Regions from separate parts of the Streptomyces sp. NPDC093801 genome, predicted to be linked through region 2. Evidence: riboswitches for the same ligand, from Rfam matches in the RefSeq annotation. Region 2 holds a riboswitch; the other holds the start of a gene.
The links. A riboswitch is a leader RNA that binds a small molecule or an ion and turns the genes downstream of it on or off. The one in region 2 is predicted to bind cobalamin.
Positions count from the first base shown of each region.

Region 1: linked by a shared signal. The riboswitch ahead of AB0469_RS01595 (DUF4430 domain-containing protein) and the one ahead of AB0469_RS05980 (hypothetical protein) in region 2 are both predicted to bind cobalamin.

Region 1 is NZ_JBFBDP010000001.1:340,128-348,472, reverse strand. Features, by position in the region: gene AB0469_RS01620 (cobalamin-binding protein) at 1-394, shown strand, start outside; gene AB0469_RS01615 (short-chain fatty acyl-CoA regulator family protein) at 404-1,807, opposite strand; gene aceA (isocitrate lyase) at 2,192-3,478, shown strand; gene aceB (malate synthase A) at 3,593-5,185, shown strand; gene AB0469_RS01600 (3-hydroxybutyryl-CoA dehydrogenase) at 5,182-6,054, shown strand; cobalamin riboswitch at 6,276-6,423, shown strand; gene AB0469_RS01595 (DUF4430 domain-containing protein) at 6,560-7,054, shown strand; gene AB0469_RS01590 (prenyltransferase/squalene oxidase repeat-containing protein) at 7,117-8,345, opposite strand, start outside.
Region 2 is NZ_JBFBDP010000004.1:155,635-176,203, forward strand. Features, by position in the region: gene metE (5-methyltetrahydropteroyltriglutamate--homocysteine S-methyltransferase) at 108-2,432, shown strand; gene AB0469_RS05965 (hypothetical protein) at 2,527-2,865, shown strand; gene aceB (malate synthase A) at 2,925-4,517, shown strand; gene folP (dihydropteroate synthase) at 4,610-5,407, shown strand; cobalamin riboswitch at 5,489-5,636, shown strand; gene AB0469_RS05980 (hypothetical protein) at 5,777-7,273, shown strand; gene AB0469_RS05985 (flagellar hook-length control protein FliK) at 7,703-8,230, shown strand; gene AB0469_RS05990 (3-hydroxybutyryl-CoA dehydrogenase) at 8,411-9,295, opposite strand; gene aceB (malate synthase A) at 9,292-10,890, opposite strand; gene aceA (isocitrate lyase) at 11,007-12,290, opposite strand; gene AB0469_RS06005 (short-chain fatty acyl-CoA regulator family protein) at 12,671-14,086, shown strand; gene AB0469_RS06010 (hypothetical protein) at 14,141-14,842, shown strand; gene AB0469_RS06015 (short-chain fatty acyl-CoA regulator family protein) at 14,862-16,292, opposite strand; gene AB0469_RS06020 (MmgE/PrpD family protein) at 16,476-17,996, shown strand; gene prpB (methylisocitrate lyase) at 17,996-18,901, shown strand; gene AB0469_RS06030 (bifunctional 2-methylcitrate synthase/citrate synthase) at 18,919-20,055, shown strand; gene AB0469_RS06035 (CbtA family protein) at 20,138-20,569, opposite strand, start outside.

The DNA.
Region 1 (8,345 bases), on a different contig from region 2:
CGAGTGGCTCGACCCGCTCTGGCCCGCCGGCCACTGGGTACCGGAGCAGATCGCCGCGGCCGGCGGCGAAGCGCTCCTGGCCGAGCCCGGTGAGCACACCAAGCCGATGACGTGGGAGGCGGTACGCGAGGCCCGCCCGGACGTGATCCTCGTGCTCCCGTGCGGTTTCCCGCCCGAGCGGACCATGACGGAGCTCGACCTGCTCACCGCCCAGCCGGGCTGGCACGAACTGCCCGCCGTGGCGGCCGGCGAGGTGTGGGTCCTGGACGGACCTGCGTACTTCAACCGGCCGGGCCCCCGCGTGGTCCGCGGCGCCGAGGTGCTCGCCCACGTGCTCCACGGCGTACGGGCGGGGGACCCGGTGACCGAGGCGGAGGCTCGGCGGCTGCGGTGAGCCGGATCCTCAGCCCCGGTCCCGGGCGACGGGGTAGGGGATGAACGTGCTGCTGTTCTCGTCAACGGTGAGTGTCCGGCCGAGGGGCGGGACGGCGCGCTGGGGGCAGTCGAGGCGTTCGCAGAGCCGGCATCCCATGCCGATGGGGGTGGCGGCGGAGGCGTTGTCCAGGTCGAGGCCGTCGGAGTAGACGAGCCGGGACGCATGCCGGATCTCGCAGCCAAGCCCGATGGCGAAGGTCTTGCCGGGCTCGCCCCAGCCGCCGCGGTGCCGGGTGACGGCCCGGGCGGTCCACAGGTAACGCTGGCCGTCGGGCATGGCGGCGACCTGGACGTGGATCCGGCTGGGCGCGGCGAAGGCCTCGTACACGTTCCACAGCGGACAGGTGCCGCCCGCGCGGGAGAAGTGGAACCCGGTCGCCGACTGCCTCTTGGACATGTTCCCGGCCCGGTCGACCCGCACGAAGGAGAACGGCACCCCGCGCAGCCTGGGACGTTGCAGGGTGCTCAGGCGGTGGCAGACGGTCTCGTAGCCGAGGCCGAAGTGGTCGGTGAGGCGTTCGATGTCGTAGCGGAACTCTTCGGCGGCCGTGTGGAAGGCGCGGTACGGGAGGATCAGTGCGGCGGCGAAGTAGTTGGCGATGCCGATGCGGGCCAGGCTGTGGGCGGGGGAGCCCGGATCGAAGTCCTCGGCGGCCAGCCGGTCCAGCTCGTCCCCGTGTTCCAGGAGCGCCAGCTGGGTGGCTATGCGGAACGCCTGCTGGCCGGGGCGGAGCCGACCGGACAGGTGCAGGACCCGCGTTCCGGCATCGAAGTGGTGCAGGCGGTCGGAGTCCGAGGTGAGCCGGATCCCGTGGTGGTCGGCCAGGCGCTTCGACAGCAGCCGGACGACCTCTCCCGGGCGGATGCCCATCTCCCGGGCGAGGCCCTCGGCGGCGACGTCGGTGTCGTGGAGGTAGTTCTGGCGGCGGTAGAAGAACTCGCGGATCTCCTCGTGCGGTGAACGCGGCGCGGCCGGTCCACCGTCCCGGCCGTCGGCGGTGTCGGCCAGCCGCTCGGCCAGGAGTTGGCTGCGCCGACCGAGGTCCAGCAGGACGGAGGCCACCGCCGGCATCCGGGTCGCGAGCTCGGCGAGGTCCGAAGAAGAGACGCGGGCCCCGGCGATCTCGCCCGCCAGTGCCTCGCGCAGATCGGCCACCAGCCGGCTGGTGTCGCGTTCGGAGAAGAAGCCGGGGTCCACGCCGAACGCCTCGGTCAGCCGCAGCAGGACAGGCACGGTCAATGGCCGGGAGTCGTGCTCCATCTGGTTCAGGTAGCTGGGGGAGATGGCCAGGACCCGGGCCAGCTCGGCCTGGCTCATCCGGCGCTCCTCGCGCAGCCGCCGCAGCCGCGCTCCCGCGTACGTCTTGCTCACCTGGGCTCCTTCAGCCGCTCCCGCCAGGGCTTCAGCGTACGCACGATCCTGCCCACGCCAACCTTTGCAAGCTTGGCAATTCGGCCGCAGAAGATTCGCAGAAGTTGGCAGATGTGCGGCATTGATGGCACTGCGTGCCGCTGTCAGAGTCTGTCGTGCGGCCCGCCGGACCCCCGGCGGCCGGGCCGACTGGACGGAGCCCGACTCGCGCCCTGACGTCGGAGATTCCGGCCGTCCGCCCCGGCTGACCTGCAGCATTGCCCAGCTCCTCCCCAGGTGGGGGCCGGCGGCCGCAAACCCAAGAACACGGCACACAGTGCCAATCTCTCGTCGCGACGGACGCGGCATTGGCAGACCAAGCGATTCATGGAGACGGTGACGGTCATGGCAGACACGAACACGACGGCGGCGGCCGAGCAGCTGAAGCAGCGGTGGGCGACGGACCCGCGCTGGGCGGGCATCGAGCGGACCTACACCGCCGAGGACGTCGTCAGGCTCTCCGGCAGCGTCCGCGAGGAGCACACCCTCGCCCGCCGAGGCGCCGAACGGCTGTGGCGGCAGCTCCACGACCTCGACTACGTCCACGCCCTGGGCGCGCTCACCGGCGGACAGGCCGTCCAGCAGGTCCGCGCCGGCCTTCAGGCGATCTACCTCTCCGGCTGGCAGGTCGCCGCCGACGCCAACCAGGCTGGACACACCTACCCCGACCAGTCCCTCTACCCGGTCAACTCAGTCCCCCAGGTGGTCCGTCGGATCAACAACGCGCTGCTCCGGGCGGATCAGATCGCCACCGCCGAAGGCGGCTCGGACACGACGGACTGGCTGGCGCCGATCGTCGCCGACGCGGAGGCCGGCTTCGGCGGCCCGCTGAACGCCTTCGAGCTCACCAAGGCGATGATCGCGGCCGGTGCAGCGGGCATCCACTACGAGGACCAGTTGGCCTCGGAGAAGAAGTGCGGCCACCTCGGCGGCAAGGTCCTCGTCCCCACGTCCCAGCACATCCGCACCCTCAACGCCGCACGTCTGGCCGCTGACATCGCGGACACCCCGACCCTGATCATCGCCCGCACCGACGCCCTCGCCGCGAACCTGCTGACCAGCGACGTCGACGACCGCGACGCGCAGTTCTGCACCGGCGAGCGCACCGCGGAGGGCTTCTACCGGGTGCAGAACGGTATGGCCCCCGTCATCGCACGCGGCCTCGCCTACGCCCCGTACGCCGACCTCATCTGGGTCGAGACCGGCACCCCGGACCTCGCCCAGGCCCGCGAGTTCGCCGAGGCGATCCACGCCCGGCACCCGGACCAGATGCTCGCCTACAACTGCTCGCCGTCCTTCAACTGGAAGGCCGCGCTGGACGACGACCAGATCGCCAAGTTCCAGCGGGAGCTCGGCGCGATGGGCTACAAGTTCCAGTTCATCACCCTGGCCGGCTTCCACTCCCTGAACCACGGCATGTTCGACCTCGCCCGCGGGTACGCCGAACACGGCATGACCGCCTACGTCGACCTGCAGGAGCGCGAGTTCGCCGCCCAGCAGCACGGCTTCACCGCCGTCAAGCACCAGCGCGAGGTCGGCACGGGCTACTTCGACCTGGTCTCCACCGCCGTCAACCCGGCCTCCTCCACCACCGCCCTCGCCGGCTCCACGGAGGTAGAGCAGTTCCACTAGGACGCTCTGCCCCCTCCCGGCCCGGCCGTGGCCGGAGGCCCGTGTTCAGCGGGAGCCGGAGGACCGTCTCCGTCCGGCTCCCGCCCCACCCTCGTCGCCTCGTCAGGAGACCGCATGACCACCACCGCCACCACGCACCAGGTCCGCGTCCTTGCGGCACCCGGCGACCGCCACGACGAGATCCTCACCCCGGAGGCGCTCGACTTCATCGGCCGCCTCGACGCGGCCTTCGCCCACCGCCGCGCCGACATCCTCAAAGAGCGGCTCCGCCGCAAGGACCGCCTCATCTCAGGCTCCCCGCTGGACTTCTCCATCGCCACCGCCGCCGTCCGCGCCGACCCCCACTGGCGCGTGGCCCCACCGGCCCCGGGCCTGGAGGACCGCAGGGTGGAGATCACCGGCCCGCCGGACCGCCGGATGACGGTCAACGCGCTCAACTCCGGTGCCAAGGTGTGGATGGCCGACTTCGAAGACGCCACCGCCCCCACCTGGAACAACGTCATCGGCGGCCAGCTCAACCTGCTCGACGCGATCGAGCGCCGCATCGACTTCACCACGCTCGAGGGCAAGGAGTACCGCCTCGGCGAGGACCTGGCGACCATCGTCGTCCGGCCCCGGGGCTGGCACCTCCTCGAAGAGCACCTGGAGATCGACGGACGGCCCGTCCCCGCGTCGCTCGTGGACTTCGGCCTGTACTTCTTCCACTGCGCGCAGCGTCAGATCGACGCCGGACACGGCCCGTACTTCTACCTCCCCAAGCTGGAGAACGCCGGCGAGGCCCGCCTGTGGAACGACGTCTTCGTCCTCGCCCAGGAACTCCTCGGGATCCCGCGCGGCACCATCCGCGCCACCGTCCTCATCGAGACCATCACCGCGGCCTTCGAGATGGAGGAGATCCTCCACGCCCTGCGCGAGCACAGTGCCGGCCTCAACGCCGGCCGCTGGGACTACCTGTTCAGCATCATCAAGACCTTCGGCCACCGCACCGACTTCCAGCTCCCCGACCGCGCCCAGATCACGATGACCGCACCCTTCATGCGCGCCTACACCGAACTCCTCGTCCGCACCTGCCACAAGCGCGGCGCGCACGCCATCGGAGGCATGGCCGCCCACGTGCCGGCCAAGGACCCCGACGCCAACACGGCGGCCCTCGCCAAGGTCCGGCTGGACAAGGAACGCGAGGCCGAGGACGGCTTCGACGGCTCCTGGGTCGCCCACCCGGCGCTCGTCCCCGTCTGCCGCGAGGTCTTCGACGCGGTCCTCGACGGCAGGCCGCACCAGCTCGACCGGTCCCGCGAGGACGTCCACGTCCGAGCCGCCGACCTGCTGTCCGTCCGCCGCATCAGCGCGCCGCCCACGGCAGCAGGGGTCCGGGCCAACCTGGCCGTCTCGCTGCGCTACTTCGAGGCCTGGCTGCGCGGCCAGGGAGCGGTCGCCTTGTACGGCCTCATGGAGGACGCGGCCACCGCCGAGATCGCCCGCGGCCAGCTCTGGCAATGGCTGCGGCACCGCAGGATCGACCGGGACGACCTGCTCGCCGTGCTCGAAGAGGAATGCGACGCGCTCACCGCAGAGCGGCCGTACGCCCTCGTACCGGAGGCCAGGGCCGTACTGGAGCGGGCCGCCCTGGGGCGCGACCTGCCGGCCTTCTTCACCCCCGACACGTACAGCCGTCACCTGGTCCGCCGTGCGGAGGTGCGGTCATGAGCGCCGTTATCCGCCGGGTCGGGGTCGTCGGAGGCGGTCAGATGGGCGCCGGAATCGCCGAAGTCTGTGCCCGCGCCGGACTCGACACCGTCGTCTGCGAGGCCGACGGCACCGCCGCCCGGGCGGCCCGCGAACGCGTCGCCGTCTCCCTCGAGCGCGCCGTCCAGCGGGGCAAGCTCGACCGGATCTCCGCCGAGGACGCCCTCGCCCGCCTCGTCTTCACCGGCAGCCTCGACGACCTCGCCGACCGGCAGCTCGTCATCGAGGCCGTCACCGAGAACGCGGAGGTGAAGACGGAGACGTTCGCAGCCCTGGACAAGATCGTCGAGGATCGCGAGGCAATCCTCGCGACGAACACCTCCTCCTTTCCCGTCATGCGCCTGGGCATGGTCACCGGGCGGGCCGACCGGGTGGTCGGCCTGCACTTCTTCAACCCCGTGCCCGTGCTGCCGCTGGTGGAGGTGGTCTCGTCGCTGCACACCTCCCGGGAGACCGTGGAGACGGTTGAGGCCTTCGCCCGGGAGGCCCTGGGCAAGACGACGATCCGCTCCCAGGACCGGGCCGGATTCGTCGTCAACGCCCTTCTCGTCCCGTACCTGCTGTCGGCGATCCGGATGGCCGAGTCCGGCTTCGCCACCCCGGCCGACGTCGACGCCGGCATGGAGCTCGGCTGCGCACACCCCATGGGCCCGCTGAAGCTGGCCGATCTCATCGGCCTCGACACGGTCGCCGCCATCGCGGAGTCGCTCTACGACGAGTTCAAGGAACCCCTTTACGCCCCGCCGCCGCAGCTGATGCGGATGGTGCAGGCAGGGCTGCTGGGCCGCAAGACAGGCCGGGGGTTCCACACCTACGACCGGGACTGCTGAGGGACCCGGTGCTGCCGCCGGGCTGAGGGGCCCGGCAGCGTGTGGAGGAAGGGGTGCGGCGGAGTGGTGTCCGCCGCACCCCTTCGCCCGCGCGGTCATCGGCCCTCGTGGCTAGCCAAACAGCTCCGGACCTCGGACCGCCCGGACCGTCCTGGGCCCGGTGAGCGGTTCAGTACCCCTTCTGCAAAAGGTACTTGGCCGCGAACGGCGCGCACCGTACGATGCCACTGCCCGGCTGCGGCCGGGCCACAACCGAATGGCTGTGCGATCGGGGGAAGCCGGTGGGAATCCGGCGCTGACCTGCAACCGTGTGTGGCGCGCTGACCTGCGCCGCGAGTCGGGATGCCCGCCGCGCGGCAGCATCCGCTTCCACTGTCACGGTCTGCAGAGCGAAGCCCGGTACCGCCGGAACACCACGTCAGCGCGCTCGTACGCCTGCCGCGGGTGGGACGTCCCGGTCGCGGGAGCCGCATCGGCCGACCGGACCGGTCAGAAAGGCCACTCCATGCGCCTGAGCCCCGCCCGCCACGCCGTCGTCACCACGGCCGCCCTGGGACTCGTCCTCACCGGCCTCACCGCCGTCCCGGCCGTCGCCCACGCCAAGCCGGTCAACACCAACGCCCCGGTCAAGGTCAACCTCACCGTGCAGGGCCCCGACGGGCAGCTGTTCAAGGGGAAGATCACGACCAAGGGTCACGACGTGACCACCGCCACCGGCGGCACCCACAAGTGCGACGGCACCAACGGCGGCGCCAACCCGAGCAAGGTCCCCACCCCGACCGCCGCCCTGGACGACGCCGCCCGCCTTAACTACTTCGCCTGGGACGGCACCTGGTACGCCTCGTTCGACGACTTCTCCGTCGACACCATCAAGGGTGTCAGCGGGGGCGGCTCGGCCTACTGGAACATATCCGTCAACGGCACGCCCACCCCGGTCGGCGGCTGCCAGTTCAAGCTGAACGCGGGCGACCAGGTGTCGTTCGTCTGGACCTCCTTCTGATCCGAGCAGGTGCCGCACCACGGGCGGGGGAGCAGGACGCGTACCCCCGCCCGTCGCACGTCTCAGGCGCCCCAGCGCAGCGCGATGGTGTCGCCCACGTTGATCACCTTGTTGCGGGCGGCTCCGGCGAAGGCGGAGCCGTCCACGCTCACCTTCCAGGTGTTGGAGCCGCTGTTGGCCTTGCCGTTGACGGCAGTGATGGTGCCGGTGCCGGAGGACGGCGTCACGCTGGTGACACAGCCGGCCGGGGTGGCCGCCGTGGTCGCCGCGTTCAGGACGTCGCCGAGGGTGGTGGTCGTGCCGGTCGGGGTGAAGGAGACCGAGCAGACCTTCAGGCCGCCGGCGCCGTCGTCCACGGTGAGCGCCAGCTTGGTGGCGGTCCCCGAGGTGAACGTCGACTGGGCCACCCACTGTGGGGCGCCCGGGGTGACCGGGACGGGCGGGGTGGAGGTGAAGCCGCCGCCGGCGACCGCGCGCAACGAGTCGATCGAGGCGTAGGCGGTGGGGCTGGTGTCGGCCGGCTTGTACTTGAAGCCGCCGCCGGGGTTGTACTGGTTGGCGATGAGGAAGTCGATCGGGGTCTTGCCGGCGGTGGTGAGGAAATCCCCGGTCTGGGGGTTGATGCCGCAGGCGTTGAGCCCGGCGACGGCCCAGCCGTTGGAGCTGGTGTTGACGCCGTACATCGAGTTGAAGGCGCCCGAGGTGGTGACGAGCTTGCTCTTGAGGAAGTTCTTCGCCTGGACGACGTCGGTGTCGGTGCCCGGGACGCCCGAGGCGCACAGGGCGGCCATGGCGGCGCCGGTCATGTCGATGTCGCCGGCGGTGGCCAGAGCGGTCGGGTTGCCCTCGGCCTTGCTGTACTGCCAGCCGCCGTCGTTGTGCTGGTTCGCGCGGATGCGTGCGACGAGGGAGTTGGTGAGGGCCTGCGGTATGCGGGCGCTGCCCGTCTGGGTCTTGGCGCCGCCGAGGGCGAGGGCGGCGAAGACGGTGCCGTTGAAGTTGGCGGAGGGGCCGAAGTAGCCGGGCTCGGGGGTCTGCCAGTAGGAGTAGATGTTCGCGATCAGGTTGCGGGAGGCGGAGACCCGGGCCGGGTCGATACCGGCCGCGTACGCGTTCAGGGTGCCGCGCTCATAGTCGGTGACGACCGGGGAGGCCGAGGGCCAGCCGGACGTGGACAGCAGGTTCCGGTAGACGGTCCGGGCGTTCTTCGTGGTGTCCCCGCCCGGCGCGACGTCGACGACCGCGGTACCCGCGGCGGCGAAGGCGCTGAAGGCCCACTCGTTGGACAATC
Region 2 (20,569 bases):
ACGTGCGGTGTTCCCTCCCGCGGCGTGGTCCGCGCGTTCTGTCGTCCCTTCGCGTCCGCGTCCCGTCGTCCGGGATGTTCTGGACACATCTCGCGAAGGAGAGTTCCGTGACAGCGAAGCCCGCAGCCGCGGCAGCACGAGCCACCGTGTACGGCTACCCCCGCCAAGGACAGAACCGCGAACTGAAGAAGGCGATCGAGGGCTACTGGAAGGGCCGCGTCACAGCCGACGCCCTCCGGCAGACCGCCTCCGACCTGCGCCGTTCGAACTGGCAGCAGCTGACCGACGCCGGTATCCACGAGGTGCCGACCGGTGACTTCTCGTACTACGACCACGTACTCGACACCAGTGTGATGGTCGGCGCTGTCCCCGAGCGGCACCGGACGGCGGTCGCCGCCGACGCGCTCGACGGCTACTTCGCGATGGCCCGCGGCACCCAGGACGTGGCGCCGCTGGAGATGACCAAGTGGTTCGACACGAACTACCACTACCTGGTCCCCGAGCTCGGCCCGGACACTGTCTTCACCGCCGATTCCACCAAGCAGGTCGCCGAGCTGAAGGAGGCCGTCGCGCTCGGCCACACCGCGCGCCCGGTCCTCGTCGGCCCCATCACGTACCTGCTGCTGGCCAAGCCCGCCCCGGGCGTGGCCGCCGACTTCCAGCCGATCACGCTGCTCGACCGGCTCCTGCCCGTCTACGCCCGGGTCCTGGCCGAGCTGCGCGCCGCGGGCGCCGAGTGGGTGCAGCTGGACGAGCCCGCCCTGGTCCAGGACCGCACCCCGGCTGACCTGAACGCCGCCGCCCGTGCCTACCGCGAGCTCGGTGCGCTGACGGAGCGGCCCAAGGTGCTCGTGGCCTCCTACTTCGGCCGACTCGGCGAGGCTCTCCAGGTCCTCGCCGCCGCCCCGGTAGAGGGTCTCGCCGTCGATTTCACCGACTCCGCCGCCGCGAACCTGGACGCCCTCGCCTCCGTCGGCGGGCTGCCGGGCAAGCGCCTGGTCGCGGGCGTCGTCAACGGCCGGAACATCTGGATCAACGACTACCAGAAGTCCCTGACCACTCTCGGCACCCTCCTCGGCCTCGCCGACCAGGTCGACGTCGCCGCCTCCTGCTCCCTGCTGCACGTACCGCTCGACGCGAGTGCCGAGCGGGACATCGATCCGCAGATCCGGCGCTGGCTCGCCTTCGCCCGCCAGAAGACCACCGAGATCACCACCCTCGCCCGCGGTCTCGCCCAGGGCACCGACGTGATCGCTGCGGAGCTGGCTGCGAACCGTGCCGACCTCGCCTCGCGCGCCCATTCCGCCATCACCCACGACCCGGCTGTCCGCGCCCGCACCGCGGCCGTCACCGATGCGGACGGACGGCGCTCCCAGCCCTACGCGCAGCGGACTGTCGCACAACGCGCCCACTTGGGCCTGCCGTTGCTGCCGACCACCACCATCGGCTCGTTCCCGCAGACCGACGAACTGCGCGTGGCCCGCGCCGACCTGCGGGCCGGCCGGACCGACGCGGCCGGGTACGAGGAGCGGATCGAGAACGAGATCCGCGAGGTGATCTCGTTCCAGGAGAAGACCGGCATCGACGTCCTGGTGCACGGCGAGCCCGAGCGCAACGACATGGTGCAGTACTTCGCCGAGCAGTTGACGGGCTACGTGGCGACCCAGCACGGCTGGGTGCAGTCGTACGGCACCCGCTACGTCCGGCCGCCGGTCCTGGCCGGGGACATCTCCCGCCCGGAGCCGATGACCGTGCGCTGGACCACGTACGCCCAATCGCAGACCTCCAAGCCGGTCAAGGGCATGCTGACCGGCCCTGTCACCATGCTCGCCTGGTCCTTCGTACGCGACGACCAGCCGCTCGGCGACACCGCCCGCCAAGTGGCGCTCGCACTGCGCGACGAGGTCGGCGATCTGGAAGCGGCCGGGACTTCGGTGATCCAGGTCGACGAGCCGGCACTGCGCGAGACGCTGCCGCTGCGGGCCGCCGACCACGCCGAGTACCTCGCCTGGGCGACCGAGTCCTTCCGGCTCACCACCAGCGGCGTCCGGCCGGACACCCAGATCCACACCCACATGTGCTACGCGGAGTTCGGCGACATCGTCCAGGCCATCGACGACCTCGACGCCGACGTCATCAGCCTGGAGGCCGCCCGCTCCCACATGCAGGTCGCGGACGAGCTGGCCGAGCACGGTTACCCCCGTGAGGCCGGACCCGGCGTCTGGGACATCCACTCCCCGCGCGTCCCGAGCACCGACGAAGCCGCCGGGCTCCTGCGCAAGGGGCTGGACGCCATCCCGGCGGAGCGGCTGTGGGTCAACCCCGACTGCGGTCTCAAGACCCGCGGTTGGCCCGAGACTCGTGCCTCCCTGGAGAACCTCGTCGCCGCCGCCCGCGAGGTCAGGGCGGAGCTGGCAGTCGAGAACGGCTGATGCACATGGTCTGGGCCGGACGCCGAGGCGTCCGGCCCAGACCGGCCACAACCAGACAGGAGCGACGCGGGCCCGGCAGACGGGAAGGTCTCAGGTGGCGAAGCGGAACCCCCGGCACATCATGGTCGACGGGCAGCCCATGGTGGCCCTGACCCCCAAGGAATACGCCGGTCTCATGACCATGCGCAGTCAGGTGGGCGGGCTGGGGGCCCGGCTGCGCGTCGTGCGCGACACGCTGAGGGACACGACCGAGTTCCTTTCGGCGCTGCTCGCCGCACTCGAAGCAGACGACATTGCCGGACATCATCACTCGGCCGGAAGTGCCGCGCCCCCTGTTGCAGTCCTGCTCGCCTCGGCACCCGAACTCCTGCATCACGCCAGCCGCGTTGTCGGGGCTCCCCACCGCCGTTCTTCCCGACGGCGTAGGCACTGAGCTACAGCATCCTCGGCCCCGGGGTCCCGCGAAAGCGGTCACATTTGGAGACAGTCAGCATGTCCACCCACGTACCGACCCGCCGCGTCGAAGTCCTCGGCCCTGCGGGCCATCGCCATAGCGAGATCCTCACTCCGGAGGCGCTGGAATTCCTGGCGCGGCTCGACGCCGCGTTCGCGGACCGCCGCCGCGAGATCCTCACGGCACGCCTCCACCGTTCGGACCGCCTTGCCTCGGGATCTCCGCTGGGCTTCCCTCGTGCCACCTCGGGCGTCCGAGACGCTCCCAACTGGCGGGTCGCACCTCCGGCTGACGACCTGACCGATCGCCGTGTGGAGATCACCAGCCCTCCCACGCCCCGCATGGCCGTCAACGCGCTCAACTCCGGCGCCCAGGTGTGGATGGCCGACTTGGAGGACGCCACCTCCCCCCTCTGGGAGAACATCGTCGGAGGCCAGTTGACCCTGCTCGACGTGTGTCGGCGGCGCATAGACTTCACCACCCCGGAGGGCAAGGCGTACCGCATCGGTACGGACTTGCCGGCCATCATGGTCCGCCCGCGTGGCTGGCACCTGGAAGAGGAACACCTGGCGGTCGAAGGCCGGTTCCTGTCGGCGTCCCTGGTCGACTTCGGCCTCTACTTCTTCCACTGCGCTCAGCACCGGATCGACAGCGGCTCCGGCCCGTACTTCTACCTCCCCAAGCTGGAGAACCGGTACGAGGCGCGACTGTGGAACGACGTGTTCCTCCTTGCCCAGGACCTCCTCGGCATCCCGCGCGGCACGATCCGAGCCACCGCCGTCATCGAGACGGTCACGGCCGCGTTCGAGATGGAGGAGATCCTCTACGAACTGCGCGAGCACAGCGCCGGCCTGAACGCCGGTCGCTGGGACTACCTCTTCAGCTTCATCAAGACCTTCGGCCACCACCCTCGCTTCCTCCTACCGGATCGCACCGAGATCGCCATGACCGCTCCGTTCATGAGGGCGTACACCGAACTCCTCGTCCGCACCTGCCACCGGCGCGGCGCCCACGCGATCGGCGGTGTCGCCGCCCACGTACCCGACAGGGCCCCCGCGGCCGACCAGGCCGTGCTGGCCAAGGTGAGCCTCGACAAGGAACGGGAGGCCGCAGACGGTTTCGACGGGGCCTGGATCGCCCACCCCGCCCTTGTACCCGTCTGCCGCAAGGTCTTCGATCGAGTCCTCGCCGACCGCCCGCACCAGATTCACCGCGCGCTCGGCGACGTGGAGGTGAGCGCGGCCGATCTGCTGTCCGTACGCCGCTCCACCCTGCCTCCGTCGAGGGAACAGGTTCGGTCGAACGTGTCTGTTGCACTGCGGTACTTCGATGCCTGGCTACGCGGACAGGGGGCCGTCGCTCTGGACGGGCTGCTGGAGGACACGGCCACGGCCGAGATCGCCCGAGCCCGGATCTGGCAGTGGACTCGGCATCGCCTGATCTCCCAGGAGGAACTGCGCGGTCTGATCGACAACGAGTCCGCCACCCTGACCCGAGAACAGCCCGGCGCACTGGTTTCCGAGGCTCGTGAGGTCCTCGAACGGTCGATCTCGACGCGTGAGTTGCCGGCCTTCTTCACCCCCGAGGCGTACCGCCGCCACCTGGTCCGCCACGCGGCGGTGTCGTCATGAGTTCGTTCAGCGCCCGGACGGGTACATCGCGCGCGAGCAGCCTTGAGGAAAGCGTCGTCGCGGGTTTGCCGAACTGGGACCGGTGCGCGGTCATGGGCGTGGTGAACGTGACCCCTGATTCGTTCTCCGACGGCGGTTACTGGTTCGACACGGCAACCGCGGTCAAGCACGGTCTGGATCTCGCGGCTGAAGGCGCCGATCTGGTCGACGTCGGTGGCGAGTCGACGCGCCCCGGGGCCTCCCGCGTCGACGAGGAGGAGGAGTTGCGGCGCGTCATCCCGGTCGTTCGGGACCTGACGGCCGAAGGTGTCCTGGTGTCCGTCGACACCATGCGCGCTTCTGTCGCCGCACGGGCAATCGACGCCGGCGCTGTCCTTGTCAACGACGTCAGTGGGGGCCTGGCAGACCCCGCCATGGTCCCGGCCGTGGCAGCCGGCTGCGTGCCCTTCGTGGTCATGCACTGGCGGGGGTTCAGCCACGACATGAACAGCCGCGCGGTGTACGAGGATGTGGTGCGGGAGGTTGTCACGGAACTCGGAGCCCGTGTCGAGGCTGTGGTTTCCGCCGGCATCCCTCTGGAGCGGCTGGTGGTCGACCCGGGGCTGGGCTTCGCCAAACGAGCTGAGCACGACCTCAGTCTGGTCGCCGGCCTGGCCGAGGTGTGCTCGCTGGGCCGTCCCGTACTGGTCGCGGGCTCCCGGAAGAGATTCCTCGGACACGTCTTGGCGAACGCGGACGGCACACCGCCACCCGCACACGGGCGGGACGCCGCCACTGCCGCGCTCTCCGCGATCGCCGCCTATCAGGGAGCTTGGGCCGTCAGGGTCCACGACGCCCGTGCGACGGCGGACGCGGTCAGGGTCGCTCGCGCGATCGCTGCGGCCCGCTGAACAGCCCCAGGTCCAGCCGGGCGCGTGTGGCGCGTACCGCACCTGACAAGGGTGGCGGCGGTGGCGCAAAAGTACGTAGCATGCGGTCGTTCCACTCGCAGGTGGAACGACAACTGAATGCCTATCAATTGGGGAAAGCCGGTGTGAATCCGGCACTGACCTGCAACCGTAAGTGGCAGAAAATCATCTGTCACGAGTCGGATCACCCATTGCGTAGGTGTACCGCTTCCCACTGTCATGGTCTGCAGCACGAAGCCCGGCAACTGCCCTGGACCCTGCCCCATTCGTTTCCGAATGCACGGCAGGGTTTCCTCCTGCGACAGCCCTCCGGGAGCCTGTTGCCGGCCTCTTCTCGAAGGGATCTGCGCCATGCTCGGCGTCAGACCACCGGTCAAGATTGGCGCCGCTCTCGGCGCCGGGGGCTCGTTCCTCGCCGCCTGCCTGATCACCCTCACGCCCAGCGCGGCCGCAGCACCCCAGCCGGACACCGCCACGGCCGCTGCCCGCTGGCAGGCCGGCGAGCTCGAGAACGGCGGGATACCCGGCTTCTCCCCCGGGCAGTCCGACTGGGGCCTGACCATTGACACCCTTATCGCCCTCAAGGCCACAGGGGCGGACGAGAAGGCCGCCGCGGAAGTCGTCGCGAACCTCAAGACGCACGTACGCGACTACAACAGCAACGACGCCTGGGGCGAACCCGGCCAGCGGGTGTCGGGCGCCACCGCCAAGCTCCTGTACGCGGCCGTGGCTGCCGGGGAGGACCCCACCAAGTTCGGCAAGTACGACCTGCGCCAGGAAACCCTCGACCTGATCGCAGGGCCCGGCTCGGGTGCGGAGAAGGGCCGGGTGAAGGACAAGATCACCTCTGGCGAGGACAGCAGCAACACGTTCGGCCAGTCCCTGGCCGTCCTCGGTCTCGCACGCAGCGGGGACGTGCCGCAGAGCACCGTCGACTTCCTGATGGACCAGCAGTGCGCCGCCGGCGGCTTCCGCCTCTACCCGTACGCCTTCGGCAGCACGAAGGTGACCGGGAACTGCGATGCCCAGGGTGCCGACGCGATACTCGACCCCGATTCGACGGCCATGGCCGTGCAAGCTCTGCTCGCGGCGGCGGACGATGGTGTCGAAGGCGCCGCCTCGGCGGCGAAGAAGGGCGGTGACTGGCTGGCCAAGGTTCAGCAGGCCGACGGTTCGCTGATCGGGTCCGGCCCCACTGCCTTCCCCAACGCGAACAGCACGGGCCTGGGAGGCCAGGCACTGGCGGCCACGGGCCACCAGGAGGCCGCGGACAAGGCTGCTTCCTGGATCAAGGCTCGCCAGATCAGCGCGGCCAACGCGGGCGCAGCGTCGGCAGAGATCGGTGCCATCGCCTACAACGACGAAGCACTGGACGGGGCCAAAGCCGACGGCATCCCGGAATTCGGGCGCGACCAGTGGCGCCGGTCCACCCCGCAGGCTCTGCTGGCGCTGGCACAGGTCCCGCTCGCGAAGATCGGCCTCACCGACCAGAAGCCGAGCCCCGACCCGAGCGGCAAGCCGTCGGGGGACCCCTCCAAGAGCCCCAGCGGCAAGCCGTCGGTTGACCCCTCGAAGAGTCCCTCCGGAACCCCGAGCGGAAGCCCGTCCGGCACTGCGAGCGGCGGCGCCTCCCCCACCCCGAGCGGCACCCCGTCCGCGGGCGGATCCGCCGGCCCGGCCTCCACGACAGGCACGGTGCCGAACGGCTCCGCCGCCAGTGGCGGGAGCGGCCCTCTGGCCAGCACCGGCAGCAACGCCCTGCTCCTCGGGGGCACGGCAGTTGCACTGACCGCGGGCGGCTACACCGCGCTCCGCACTGCCAAGCGCAAGCGGGGGTCACACGCGTGACGCTCAAGGCGCCGCGCTGACACAGTTTCCGGTCCGGGGCGCTCACTCTGGCCTTCGGCTCCGCCGAGATCCGTATGGCTCCACGCGGATCTCATACTCGGTCGAGCGCGACAAGGGCACCCCGGGCCACTGCTCAGAAGGCAATGGCGTCACCGTGGTCGATCGGTGGTGCCGGCCTGGTCTGCGGCCCCGGCTCAAGCCTCCCGCTGGTCGCCGTATCCCTGCTCGTGCCTGGGCTGTTGAAGGCCGGCTCTCCGTCCGTGGCCGCCGTTATCGGCCGCGTTGTGTCGGCCACCCTGCGCCGGACCGCCTTGGAGGCGCCGGTCACCTTGACCCAATCCAAGCCCGGCGTACCCGCCGGAGCCTGTGTGTCCTTGGCCGTATCACCGACTGAGCGGCCTCGAACGAGAGAGAAGAACCCTTATGAGAATGACGTATCGGCATGCCGTACGCGCGATGCGCGCCGCCGTGCTGTCCATCGCCATGGTCCTGGGACTGGGCGCGGTCAACGTGGCCACCGCTCCGGAAGCAACGGCGCTGACCGGTCTGGGAACTGCCGGTTACTGCCCGAACGGCAACGGCGTCACGGTCGTCGTCGACTTCCAGGAGCTCGGCGGATCGACCATCACCCGTTGTGCCCCTGGCGACCAGGCCACGGGGCTCGCAGCCCTCAAGAACGCCGGCTTCTCGATCGCCGGCACCCAGCGTTGGGGCGAGGCCTTCATCTGCCGCATCGAGGGCAAGCCCACCGCCGCCACCGAGGCGTGTGTGAACACGCCTCCGGCCTCCGCCTACTGGTCGTACTGGCACGCCCCCAACGGCGGCAACTGGACCTACAGCACGTCCGGCGCTTCGGCACGCAAGCCTGCGCTCGGCAGCTTCGAAGGCTGGTCGTTCTCCCTGAACAAGACCGCGAGCACGAACCCGCAGCCCCGCGTCGCCCCCGTCCGCCCGTAGGCGGGCCCGGGTGCAGCAGCCCAGCCGTGACCGTCAGGGCTGCTGCCCCGTCCCGCAGCGCCTCGCTTCGCGATTTGATGGAACGAAGAACGGTGAGAGCGCGACGACACCACTCGCCGCACCCCCACCGTTCCCGCGTACCTCCGGTGCACCCTCAGCTCCGGAGCCGTGCCGGGTCCCTCAGACCCGGCCGTATGTGTGGAACCCTCGGCCGCTCTTGCGCCCCAGCAGCCCCGCCTGCACCATCCGCTGGAGCAGCGGGGGCGGGGCGTACAGGGGTTCCTTGAATTCCTCGTACAGCGACTCCGCGATCGCGACCACGGTGTCGAGGCCGATCAGGTCGGCGAGCTTGAGGGGGCCCATGGGGTGAGCGCAGCCCAGCTCCATGCCGGCGTCCACGTCGGCGGCGCTCGCGAACCCGGATTCGGCCATGCGGATGGCGGAGAGCAGGTACGGGACCAGCAGCGCGTTGACGACGAAGCCCGCCCGGTCCTGGGACCGGACCGTGGTCTTCCCTAGAGCATCACGGGCGAACGTCTCGACTGCCGAGAGGGTATCCGCCGACGTGTGGAGGGACGAGACGACCTCGACCAGCGGCAGGACGGGAACGGGGTTGAAGAAATGTAGGCCCACGACCCGGTCGGCGCGGCCGGTGGCCATGCCCAGCCGCATGATCGGGATGGCCGAGGTGTTCGTGGCGAGGATGGCCTCCGGATCCGCGACGATCTTGTCGAGGGCCGTGAATATCTCCGTTTTGGCTTCGGGGTTCTCGGTGACGGCCTCGATGACGAGCTGCCGGTCACCAAGATCCTCCAGGTCGCCGGTGAAGACGAGGCGGGCCAGGGCGTCCTCGGCGGAGAAGCGGTCGAGCTTGCCGCGCTGCACCGCTCGCTCCAGGGAAACGGCCACGCGTTGACCGGCCGCTCGGGCGGCGGTGGCGTCCGCTTCGGCCACGACGGTGTCGAGGCCGGCTCGGGCGCACACCTCGGCGATGCCCGCGCCCATCTGGCCGCCGCCGACGACACCGACTCGCCGGATGCCGGCAGGCTGCGGGAGGGCGTTCACGCGTTCACCTGCGCGGGAATGCGGCGGACCAGGTGACGGGTGTAGGCGGCGGGCGTGAAGAACGGCGGGAGCTGCATCGACAGTGCCGAGTCCACGAAGACCTCCCGGGCTTCGAGGGTAAGTGCCTGCGGGTCCTCGGCCTCCAGGGCCGCGCATTCGGCGTCGAGGAGATCGACGACGGCGCCCCGGTCCACCCGGTCGTGGCGCAGCCACTGCCAGATCTGGACGCGGGCGATCTCGGCGGTGGCCGCGTCCTCCATCAGGCCGTTCAGGGCCACGGCGCCCCTGCCGCGCAGCCAGGCGTCGAAGTAACGCAGGGCCACGGCCACGTTGGAGCGGATGCCCTCGGAGGTCGGCGGGGCCGCGATCCTGCGGACGGACAGCAGGTCGGCGGCCGTGACCTCGACGTCCTCCCGAGTGCGTTCCAGCTGGTTCGGCCGGTCCCCGAGGACGCCGTCGAAGACCTCGCGGCAGAGGGGGACGAGGCCGGGGTGGGCGACCCAGGAGCCGTCGAAGCCGTCCTCGGCCTCCCGTTCCTTGTCGAGCCGGACCTTCGCGAACGCGGCGGCGTTCACGTCCGGGTCCTTGCTGGGAACGTGGGCGGCCATGCCGCCGATGGCGTGCGCACCTCGGCGGTGGCAGGTACGGACAAGGAGTTCGGTGTACGCGCGCATGAACGGGGCGGTCATGGTGACCGAGGCCCGATCGGGGAGCTGGAAGTCGGTGCGGTGGCCGAAGGTCTTGATGAGGCTGAAGAGATAGTCCCAGCGGCCCGCGTTCAACCCGGCGCTGTGCTCGCGCAGTTCGTAGAGGATCTCCTCCATCTCGAACGCGGCGGTGATCGTCTCGATCAGGACGGTGGCGCGGACCGTGCCGCGGGGGATTCCGAGGAGGTCCTGGGCGAACACGAAGATGTCGTTCCACAGGCGGGCCTCGGTACGGTTCTCCAGCTTCGGGAGGTAGAAGTACGGGCCGTGGCCGGCGTCGATCTGCCGCTGCGCGCAGTGGAAGAAGTACAGACCGAAGTCCACGAGCGAGGCGGACACGGGCCGGCCGTCGATCTCCAGGTGCTCCTCGGTCAGGTGCCAGCCGCGCGGGCGGACCATGATGGTCGCGAGGTCCGCGCCGAGGTGGTACTCCTTGCCCTCGGGAGTCGTGAAGTCGATGCGCCGCTCGATGGCGTCGAGCAGGTTGAGCTGGCCGCCGATGACGTTGTTCCAGGTGGGTGCGGTGGCGTCCTCGAAGTCGGCCATCCAGACCTTGGCCCCGGAGTTCAGCGCGTTGATCGCCATACGGCGCTCCGGCGGGCCGGTGATCTCCACTCGGCGGTCGGTCAGGCCGGGGGCCGGCGGGGCCACGCGCCAGTCGGTGTCGGTGCGGACAGCGGCCGTGGCGCGGGAGAAGTCCAGCGGCGTCCCGGAGGCCAGGTGGGCAGAGCGGCGTCGGCGTTCCTTGAGGATTTCCAGGCGGCGGTCCGCGAAGGCGGCGTCGAGCCGGCTGATGAACTCCAGGGCCTCGGGAGTCAGGATCTCCTCGTGGCGCTCAGCCGGCGCGCCGAGAACCCGGACGCTGCTGATCAGGGGCGTGCGTGACATGAGGTTCTTCTCCTCAGCGGTGGGCGGCGGGCGCCCGAGGAGAACCCCCTCGGGCGCCGTCGGACGGTGAGCGGCAGAGCGCCGGGCTGTACCCGGTTGGACGAAGAGCGGAGGTTCTAGTGGAACTGCTCTTCCTCGGTGGAACCGGCGAGCGCCGTGGTGGAGGAGGCGGGGTTGACCGCGGTGGAGACCAGGTCGAAGTAGCCGGTGCCGACCTCGCGCTGGTGCTTGACGGCCGTGAAGCCCTGCGCCTGGGCGGCGAACTCCCGCTCCTGGAGGTCCACGTACGCGGTCATGCCGTGCTCGGCGTAGCCGCGGGCGAGGTCGAACATGCCGTGGTTGAGGGAGTGGAAACCGGCGAGGGTGATGAACTGGAAGCGGTAGCCCATGGCGCCGAGCTCACGCTGGAACTTGGCGATCTGGTCGTCGTCCAGGGCGGCCTTCCAGTTGAAGGACGGCGAGCAGTTGTAGGCCAGCATCTGGTCCGGGTACTGCGCGTGGATCGCCTCGGCGAACTCGCGGGCCTGGGCCAGGTCCGGGGTGCCAGTCTCGACCCAGATGAGGTCGGCGTACGGGGCGTAGGCCAGGCCGCGGGCGATGACCGGTGCCATTCCGTTGCGTACGTGGTAGAAGCCCTCGGCGGTGCGCTCGCCGGTGCAGAACTCGGCGTCGCGCTCGTCGACGTCGCTGGTCAGCAGTGTGGCGGCGAGGGCGTCGGTACGGGCGATGATCAGGGTCGGGGTGTCCGCGATGTCGGCGGCCAGGCGGGCCGCGTTCAGGGTGCGGATGTGCTGCGAGGTCGGCACGAGGACCTTGCCGCCGAGGTGGCCGCACTTCTTCTCGGAGGCCAGCTGGTCCTCGTAGTGGATGCCCGCGGCGCCGGCCGCGATCATCGCCTTGGTGAGTTCGAAGGCGTTGAGCGGTCCGCCGAAGCCGGCTTCGGCGTCGGCGACGATCGGCGCGAGCCAGTCCGTCGTGTCGGTGCCGCCCTCGGCGGTGGCGATCTGGTCGGCGCGCAGCAGGGCGTTGTTGATCCGACGCACTACCTGCGGGACGGAGTTGACCGGGTACAGGCTCTGGTCCGGGTAGGTGTGTCCGGCCTGGTTGGCGTCGGCGGCGACCTGCCAGCCGGACAGGTAGATCGCCTGAAGGCCCGCTCGGACCTGCTGGACGGCCTGGCCGCCGGTGAGGGCGCCGAGCGCGTGGATGTAGTCCTGCTCGTGGAGCTGTCGCCACAGGCGCTCGGCGCCGCGCCGGGCCAGGGTGTGTTCCTCGCGGACGCTGCCCGACAGGCGGACCACGTCCTCGGCGGAGTACGTCCGCTCGATGCCCGCCCACCGCGGGTCGTCCGCCCAGCGCTGCTTGAGCTGCTCGGCCGCCGCCTTGTTCGCCTCTGCCATGACCGTCACCGTTTCCGTCGTCGCTTGTCTTGCCAATGCCCCCGGTAGGGATCCACGCATTGGCACTCTGTGCCTAGTGAAGAAGGTGCGGCCGCCGAACCCGCCCGTGGGCTGGAGCTGAGCAATGCTGCCGATCCGCCAGGAGCGGACGCGCCAGAGCATCGAAATTAGGGCATGAATCGAAGTTCTGAGGTCCTTCCCGGCCACCGGTTCCGGCTGGCCGCAGGACTGACTCTGGCATTGGCACTGGGTGCCATCAAGGAGGGACGGCTGCCAAGGTTTGCGAATCTTCGAGGCTGAAATTGCCAACCTTGCGAAGGTTACCGATGGGTACAGGTCGCCGTATGCTGACGGGACCCGTCCGACGGTGGAGGAGTCCGGTGAGCAAGACCTACGCGGGAGCACGGCTGCGGCGGCTGCGTGAAGAGCGGCGCATGACGCAGGCCGACCTGGCCAGGGTTCTGGGCATCTCGCCCAGCTACCTGAACCAGATGGAACACGACTCCCGCCCGCTCACCGTTCCGGTGCTGCTGCGCCTCACCGAGGCCTTCGGGGTGGACCCGGGGTTCTTCTCGGAGCGCGACACCAGCCGCATGGTGGCCGACCTTCGCGAGGCTCTGGCCAAGGAGGTCGCCGAAGCCCGTGTCTCTTCCTCCGACCTGGCCGAGCTGGCCACCCGGATGCCCGCGGTCGCCGCCGTCCTGCTGGACCTCGGGCGACGCGGCCAGCTCCTGGCGGAGCGGCTCGCCGACGCGGCCGAAGGCCGTGGGGGTCCGGCGGAGGCGCCGCGCTCTCCCCACGAGGAGATCCGCGAGTTCTTCTACCGGCGGCAGAACTACCTCCACGACACCGACCTCGCCGCCGAGGACCTGGCCCGCGAGATCGGCATCCGCCCCGGGGACGTCATCCGCGCCCTGACGCACCGCCTCACCGACCGGCACGGGGTGAGGATCACCGCGGACTCCGACAGGCTGCACCACTACGACGCCGAGGGCCGCGCCCTGCACCTGTCGAGCAGGCTCCGCCCCGGCCAGCAGGCCTTCCGGATGGCCACCCAGCTCGCCCTCCTCGAATACGGAGACGAGCTCGACCGGCTGGCCGCCGAGGACTTCCCGGCCGGATCCGAGGCACGCCCCTTGGCCCGGATCGGCATCGCCAACTACTTCGCCGCCGCGCTGATTCTCCCGTACACCGCGTTCCACACGGCCACCGAGGAGTTCCGCTACGACATCGAGCGCCTGACCGACCACTTCGGCATCGGCTACGAAACCGTCTGCCACCGCCTCAGCACCATGCAACGCCCCAGGCTGCGCGGGGTCCCCTTCTCCTTCGTCCGGGTCGACCGGGCCGGGAACATGTCCAAGCGGCAATCAGCCACAGGGTTCCACTTCTCCCGCGCGGGCGGCACCTGCCCGCTCTGGAACGTCTACGAGGCCTTCAGCGCCCCCGGCCGCATCCACGTCCAGGTCGCCGCCATGCCCGACGGACAGCGGTACCTGTGGACCGCCCGCGCCGTCACCCGCCACCGCGGCGGCTGGGGCGAGCCCGGCAAGACCTTCGCGATCGGCCTCGGCTGCGAGATCCGACACGCCTCGCGGCTCGTGTACGCCGACGGGCTCGACCTCGACAACACGGCGGCCGCGACCCCGATCGGCATGGGCTGTCGTCTCTGCGAGCGCCTCGACTGCCCGCAGCGGGCGGTCCCCCCGCTCGGGCGTGCCCTCGCCGTGGACGAGAACAGCAGCACGTTCGTCCCGTACCCCGTCATGGGCGCCCCCTCGTCCCCCCGCAGCTGACGCACCTGGGGTCGACCCAGGCAGCGCGGACACGCCCCGAAGCCCCTACCAGCCGTGGTGGTCATGGAACCCTCGACATATCCCGAACCCGACGTACGACTGGCGCGCCTCGCGGAAGCGGTCGGTCTCCCGCCCGCATGTCCACCGACCGATCAGTTCCTTGACGACCTCGCGCAACGGACCGGGCTGCACACCCACGACCTGCTGCTCGTCGCGGACCTACCCGTACCCGCGACCGCATGGCTCTTCGACGAGACGGCCAGCGCCTCCAGTTCCCTGGTGTCGCGTTCCCTTGCCTTGCCCCCGTCCGGCAGGCAGCTGCTGCGCACCCGTGCACGCTCCATGACCGCGCCGGCGGGCACGCTCACGCCTCGGCAGCCCCGCCCGTACGAGCAGTATCCACCGGGCTTCGGCTCGCTCCTCCTGCGGATGCTCGCGCTCCGCAACCTGAACTGGTCGGGGGCGGCCAAGGCGATGTGCCTGATGTCCGGTGTGTGCAAGGCGGCCTCGACCATCGGCGCGGTGGGACGAGGTGCCAAGGAACTCGATGCGGAGATGCTCGACGGCTTCGCGGCAACACTCGGCATCCGGGTCGCCGTGCTGGCCCACCTGACCGGAATCCGCCCGTCCGGCGAGCATCGCGAACCGGCGCCCGAGGTGGTCGACACCGCCTCGCTGATCTGGGATATCCGGCACTTGACTTGGGACCAGGAAGGCGAGCTCACCGCGTACGCGGAGGTGCTGGGCAGGAAGTAAGACCATCCGGGGCGCCGGATCACCCGCTTTTGAACACCGGGTAGGGAACGTACGTCTGCCGGTCGGGGTCGACCGCGAGGCGGCCCCCGGCCGGCGGCCTGGCCCGCTGGGCACAGTCGCGGCGCTCGCAGATCCGGCAGCCGAGCCCGATCGGGGTCGCGGCCGCCTGATCCGTCACCGCGAGGCCTTCGGCGTAGACGAGCCGGGACGCGTGGCGGAGCTCGCAGCCCAACGCAACGGCGAACTCGGCCCGGCGGGCGCGATGTCCGTAGCCTCCGCGGGTCACGGTGCGGGCGATCCAGAAGTACTTCTTGCCGTCGGGCATCTCCGCCACCTGGGTCAGGATCCGGCCCGGAGCGGAGAACGCCTCGTAGACCGTCCACAGGGGGCAGGTGCCGCCGAGGCGGGAGAAGTGGAAGTCGGTCGCGGACTGTCTCTTGGAGATGTTTCCGGCCCGGTCGGCGCGCAGGAACGAGAACGGAACTCCGCGCTGTCCGGTGCGTTGCAGGGTGCTCAGCCGATGGCAGACCGTCTCGAAGCCGACCCCGAAGCGGGCCTGGAGGAGCTCGATGTCGTAGCGCAGTTCCTCGGCCGCCGCCCGGAAGGCCCCGTAGGGCATCAAGAGGGCGCCCGCGAAGTAGTTCGCCAGTCCGACCCTGGCCAGTCCGGAAGATGCGTCAGAATCGAACTCGGTGTCGGCCACCAGGGAGTCGAGCAGCGGCCCGTGCGCCAGCAGTGCCAGTTGGGTGGCGAGCTGGAAGGCACGTTGTGCGTCGGTCAGCCAGGGTGACAGGAACAGCAGGCCGCGTTCGCGATCGAAGCGGCGGGCGTCCGAGGACCAGTCCGGAGCGCCGTCGTAGAGGGTCACTCCGTGCCGGGTGGCGAGAACTTCGGCGAGGCGGTCCGCCGTGCGGGACACGGAGCCGCCGCCCAGGGTCGATGCGACGGCTTCCGCTTCGGTGTCGAGTGCGTCGAAATGGTTGTGGTGGGCGTAGAAGAAGTCCCTTACTTCGTCGTGCGGTTCGGCGCGCACCACGACCGTCGAGTCCCCCGGCGGGGCCAGGGCGGCGACCTGCTCGGCCGCGTCGCGGTAGCGGTGGTGGAGCGCGACGAGGGCCTTCGCGATGTCCGGGTGGTCCCGGGCCATGTCCGCGATCTCCTCGGAGGCCACCGAGACCCCGCCGGCTTCGTCCGCGAGGGCGGCGCGCAGATCGGTGGTGAGGCGTTCCTCGTCGGCTTCGGAGAAGAATTCGGGGTCGACCCCGAACACCTCGGCGATCTTCAGCAGGACAGGGGCGGTGAGAGGCCGCTGGCTGTGCTCGATCTGATTCAGGTAGCTGGTGGACAGGTCCAGGGCATGGGCCAGCTCCACCTGGTTCATGCCCCGCTCACGGCGCAGCCTGCGCAGTTTCGCGTGGGCGTAGATCTTGCGTCCGGCCGTACGTCCCATGTGGCGACAGCGTTCCTTCCACCCGTTCCTCTCTTGCGAAGGTAGCACTCGCCCCTTTCGCAAGATTCGCAGATTCGCAGGATTCGACGGTACTGATTCCGCAGGTTGGAGCTGTCGCATCGGCTCCGGATGCGGGGAAAGCTGAGGCATCGAAACCTTCGCTTTCCGCACCCGAGGAGTTCCGTGATCGAGCACGAGGTACGCGTCCATCCCAGCGCCGACCGCCTTCCGCGCGAGCGGCAGCTCGCCTGGAAGCTGGCCGAGGCGGCCACCGGCACCAAGCCGGCCGCCTCCCTCGACCCTCAGGCCGCCGACATGGCGGTGAACCGGATCGTGGACAACGCCTCCGTGGCCGTGGCCTCCCTGCTGCGCCGCCCGGTCGCGGTGGCCCGGGCCCAGGCCGTACCCCACCGGGCAGCACCCGGAGCCTCCGTCTTCGGGCTGCCGCCGGAGGTACGGGTCTCCCCCGAATGGGCGGCCTGGGCCAACGGCACGGCCGTGCGCGAGCTCGATTTCCACGACACCTTCCTGGCCGCCGACTACTCCCACCCGGGCGACAACATCCCGCCCCTGCTGGCCGTTGCCCAGCACACCGGCCGCTCGGGCGCCGACCTCCTGCGCGGCATCATCGCCGCCTACGAGGTCCACGTCGCCCTGGTCCGCGGCATCTGCCTGCACGAGCACCGCATCGACCACGTGGCCCACCTGAGTGCCGCCACCGCCTGCGGGCTCGGGGCGATGCTGGACCTCGACACGGCGACGGTCTACCAGGCTGTCCAGCAGGCGGTGCACACCACAACGGCCACCCGGCAGTCCCGCAAGGGAGAGATCTCCAGCTGGAAGGCCTACGCCCCGGCCTTCGCCGGAAAGGCCGCGATCGAGGCCGTCGACCGTGCAATGCGCGGCGAAGGCTCCCCCTCCCCCATCTACGAGGGGGAGGACGGCTTCCTCGCCCGGATGCTGAACGGACCGCAGGCCGCCTACACCGTGTCACTACCCGCCCCCGGAGAATCCCGGCGGGCGATCCTCGACACCTACACCAAGGAATACTCCGCCGAGTACCAGGCGCAGGCGATCATCGACCTCGCCCGCCGGATGCGCGAGAAGACCGGCCCGACCACCGCAATCCGCGAGGCCGTCCTGCACACCAGCCACCACACCCACCACGTGATCGGCTCCGGCTCCGGCGACCCCCAGAAATACGACCCGACGGCCAGCCGCGAAACCCTCGACCACTCCATCCCGTACATCCTCGCCGTCGCTCTGGAGGACGGCACTTGGCACCACGAGCGGTCCTACGCCCCCGAGCGCGCCCAGCGGCCCGCGACCGTCGAGCTGTGGAAGAGGATCTCCACCGTCGAGGACCCCGAGTGGACCCGCCGCTACCACCACCCCGACCCGGAGCGCCGGGCCTTCGGCGGACGCCTGGTCGTCACCCTCGACGACGGCAGCGTCATCGAGGACGAGCTGGGTGTCGCCGACGCGCACCCGGCCGGCGCGCGACCCTTCGACCGAGCCGCCTACACCGGCAAGTTCCGCACCCTGACCGAAGGCATTGTCACGGCCGGCGCCCAGGACCGCTTCCTCGACGCCGCCGGCCGGCTCGCGAAGTTGGACACCGACGGGCTCGCGGACCTGTTCCCCACGCTCGACACGGGCCGGACCGCCGCGTACGACGGGGCGCTCCCGAAGGGACTGTTCTGATGCTCCACACCCACACCACACCCGCCGCCAGGCGCCGGAGTTTCAGGAAACAGCTCTCCTCGGGGCGGCTGCTGCGCATGCCCGGCGCGATCAACCCGTACTCGGCCCGCCTCATCCAAGAGGCCGGCTTCGACGGCGTCTACCTCTCCGGAGCGGTACTCGCCGCCGACCTGGGGCTGCCCGACATCGGCCTGACGACCTCGACCGAGGTCGCGGCCCGCGCCCAGCAGATCACCCGGACCACCGACCTGCCCGCCCTCGTCGACGCCGACACCGGCTTCGGCGAACCGTTGAACGTCGCCCGCACCGTCCAGCTCATGGAGGACGCGGGCCTGGCCGGCCTCCACCTGGAGGACCAGGTCAATCCGAAGCGCTGCGGCCACCTCGACGGCAAGGCGCTCATCCCCCTCGATGCGATGCGGCGTCGGGTACGGGCAGCCGTCGACGCCCGACGCGATCCCGACTTCCTCCTCATGGCACGCACCGACGCCCGCTCCGTCGAAGGTCTGGAGGCGGCGATCGACCGCGCCAAGGCGTACGTGGACGCCGGAGCGGACGCGATCTTCCCAGAAGCTCTGGGCAGCGAGGTCGAGTTCGAGGCCTTCCGCAAGGCCGTCGACGTACCGCTGCTGGCCAACATGACCGAGTTCGGCAAGGGCCCGCTGCTGCCTGCCCGCGCCCTCGAGGACCTCGGCTACAACCTCGTCATCTACCCCGTGACCCTCTTCCGCCTCGCCATGGGCGCGGTCGAGGAGGGCTTGCGCACGATCGCGCAGGAGGGGACCCAGGAGTCCCTCCTCCCCCGCATGCAGACCCGCTCCCGCCTGTACGAGGTCCTCGACTACGAGGCGTACACCGCCTTCGACGGAAGCGTCTTCGACTTCACCCTGCCGCCCGGCACCTGACCCCACCGGAGTGAGCCATGACCGCCACCACCCCTGAGATCCACCGTGGCCTCGCCGGTGTCGTCGTCGACACCACCGCGATCTCCACGGTGATCGAGGCAACCAACTCCCTGACGTATCGCGGCTATCCGGTGCAGGAGCTGGCCGCGCACCGCTCCTTCGAGGAGGTCGCGTACCTGCTGTGGCACGGAGAGCTGCCGGACGCCGGAGAGCTGGAGCGGTTCCGGGCCCGGGAGCGGGCCCTGCGCCCGCTCGACCGCACCACGGCCGAACTGCTGGCCGGCCTGCCCCGGACCTGCCACCCCATGGACGTGCTCCGCACCGCTGTCAGCTTCTTCGGCGCGGAGGACCCCACCGAGGACGAGGAGGGCGCCGCCGGACATCTGACCAAGTCGCTGGGCCTGCTCGCCAAACTGCCGGTGGTCGTCGCCGCGGACCACCGGCGACGGCTCGGGGAAGATCCCATCCAGCCGGACCCGGAGCTCGGATACGCGGAGAACTTCTTCCACATGTGCTTCGGCGCGGTCCCGGCCCCCGAGGTGGTCCGCTGTTTCGAGATCTCGATGATCCTCTACGCCGAACACAGCTTCAACGCCTCGACCTTCACCGCCCGCGTTGTCACCTCCACCCTCTCCGACCTCTACAGCGCGGTCACGGCGGCGATCGGCGCGCTGAAGGGCCCCCTGCACGGCGGCGCCAACGAAGCGGTCATGCATATGTTGCGGGAGATCGGCGGCCCCGAGCAGGCCGCTGACTGGCTGGACCGGGCCCTGGCGGACAAGCGCAAGATCATGGGCTTCGGTCACCGGGTCTACAAGCACGGCGACTCCCGCGTTCCGATCATGCAGGAGGCCACCGACCGGCTCGTCGCCCGGGCCGCGAGCCCGGAGGTAACCCGGCTCACCGCACTCCACGCGGCCCTGCGCCACGCGATGATCGGCCGCAAGGGCATCCACCCGAACCTGGACTACCCCGCCGCACTCGCCTACCACCTGATGGGCTTCGACGTACCCATGTTCACTCCGCTGTTCGTCATGAGCAGGGTCACCGGGTGGACCGCCCACATCACCGAACAGCTCGCGCACAACGCACTGATCCGCCCCCTGGGCATCTACAACGGTCCGGATCAGCGCCCGCTCCCCCAGCCGGTCTGAGGATCGGGCAGCAATGGCCAGAGCCCTGTCTCCCCGCATGTGCGGGGAGACAGGGCTCTGGGCTGGCTGCAGGTTCCCTCGATCAGCCGAGAACCGGATCCGGCTGAGCAGCCGTCGCCTGCGCACCGGCGGGATCGGTGCGCTGGGCCAGGAGCCGCTGGGCGAGGACGCCGAAGACGATCCCGAACACCACCCACATCACGACCTGGACGGTCACCGACGCGACCCGGAACTCCCACAGCAGGGCTGCCGGGAACTCGGGCTTGACCGCGTCGGTGTTGTCCGGGAGCACCAGGAAGGCCAGCGCCGCGGCGACGACGAAACCCGCACCCGCGGTGAGGGTCGCGTTCCAATTACCCAGGCGCGGTGCCAGGCGCCTGCCCAGGATGATCGCGCCGACGCCGAGCAGGACGCTGAGCAGGATCATCAGGAAGAACAGCGTCGTGCGCTGCCCAATGGTGTCCGGGTTCCCGACGGCCGGCGGGCTGGCCGGGTACTTCAGGAACGGTACGAA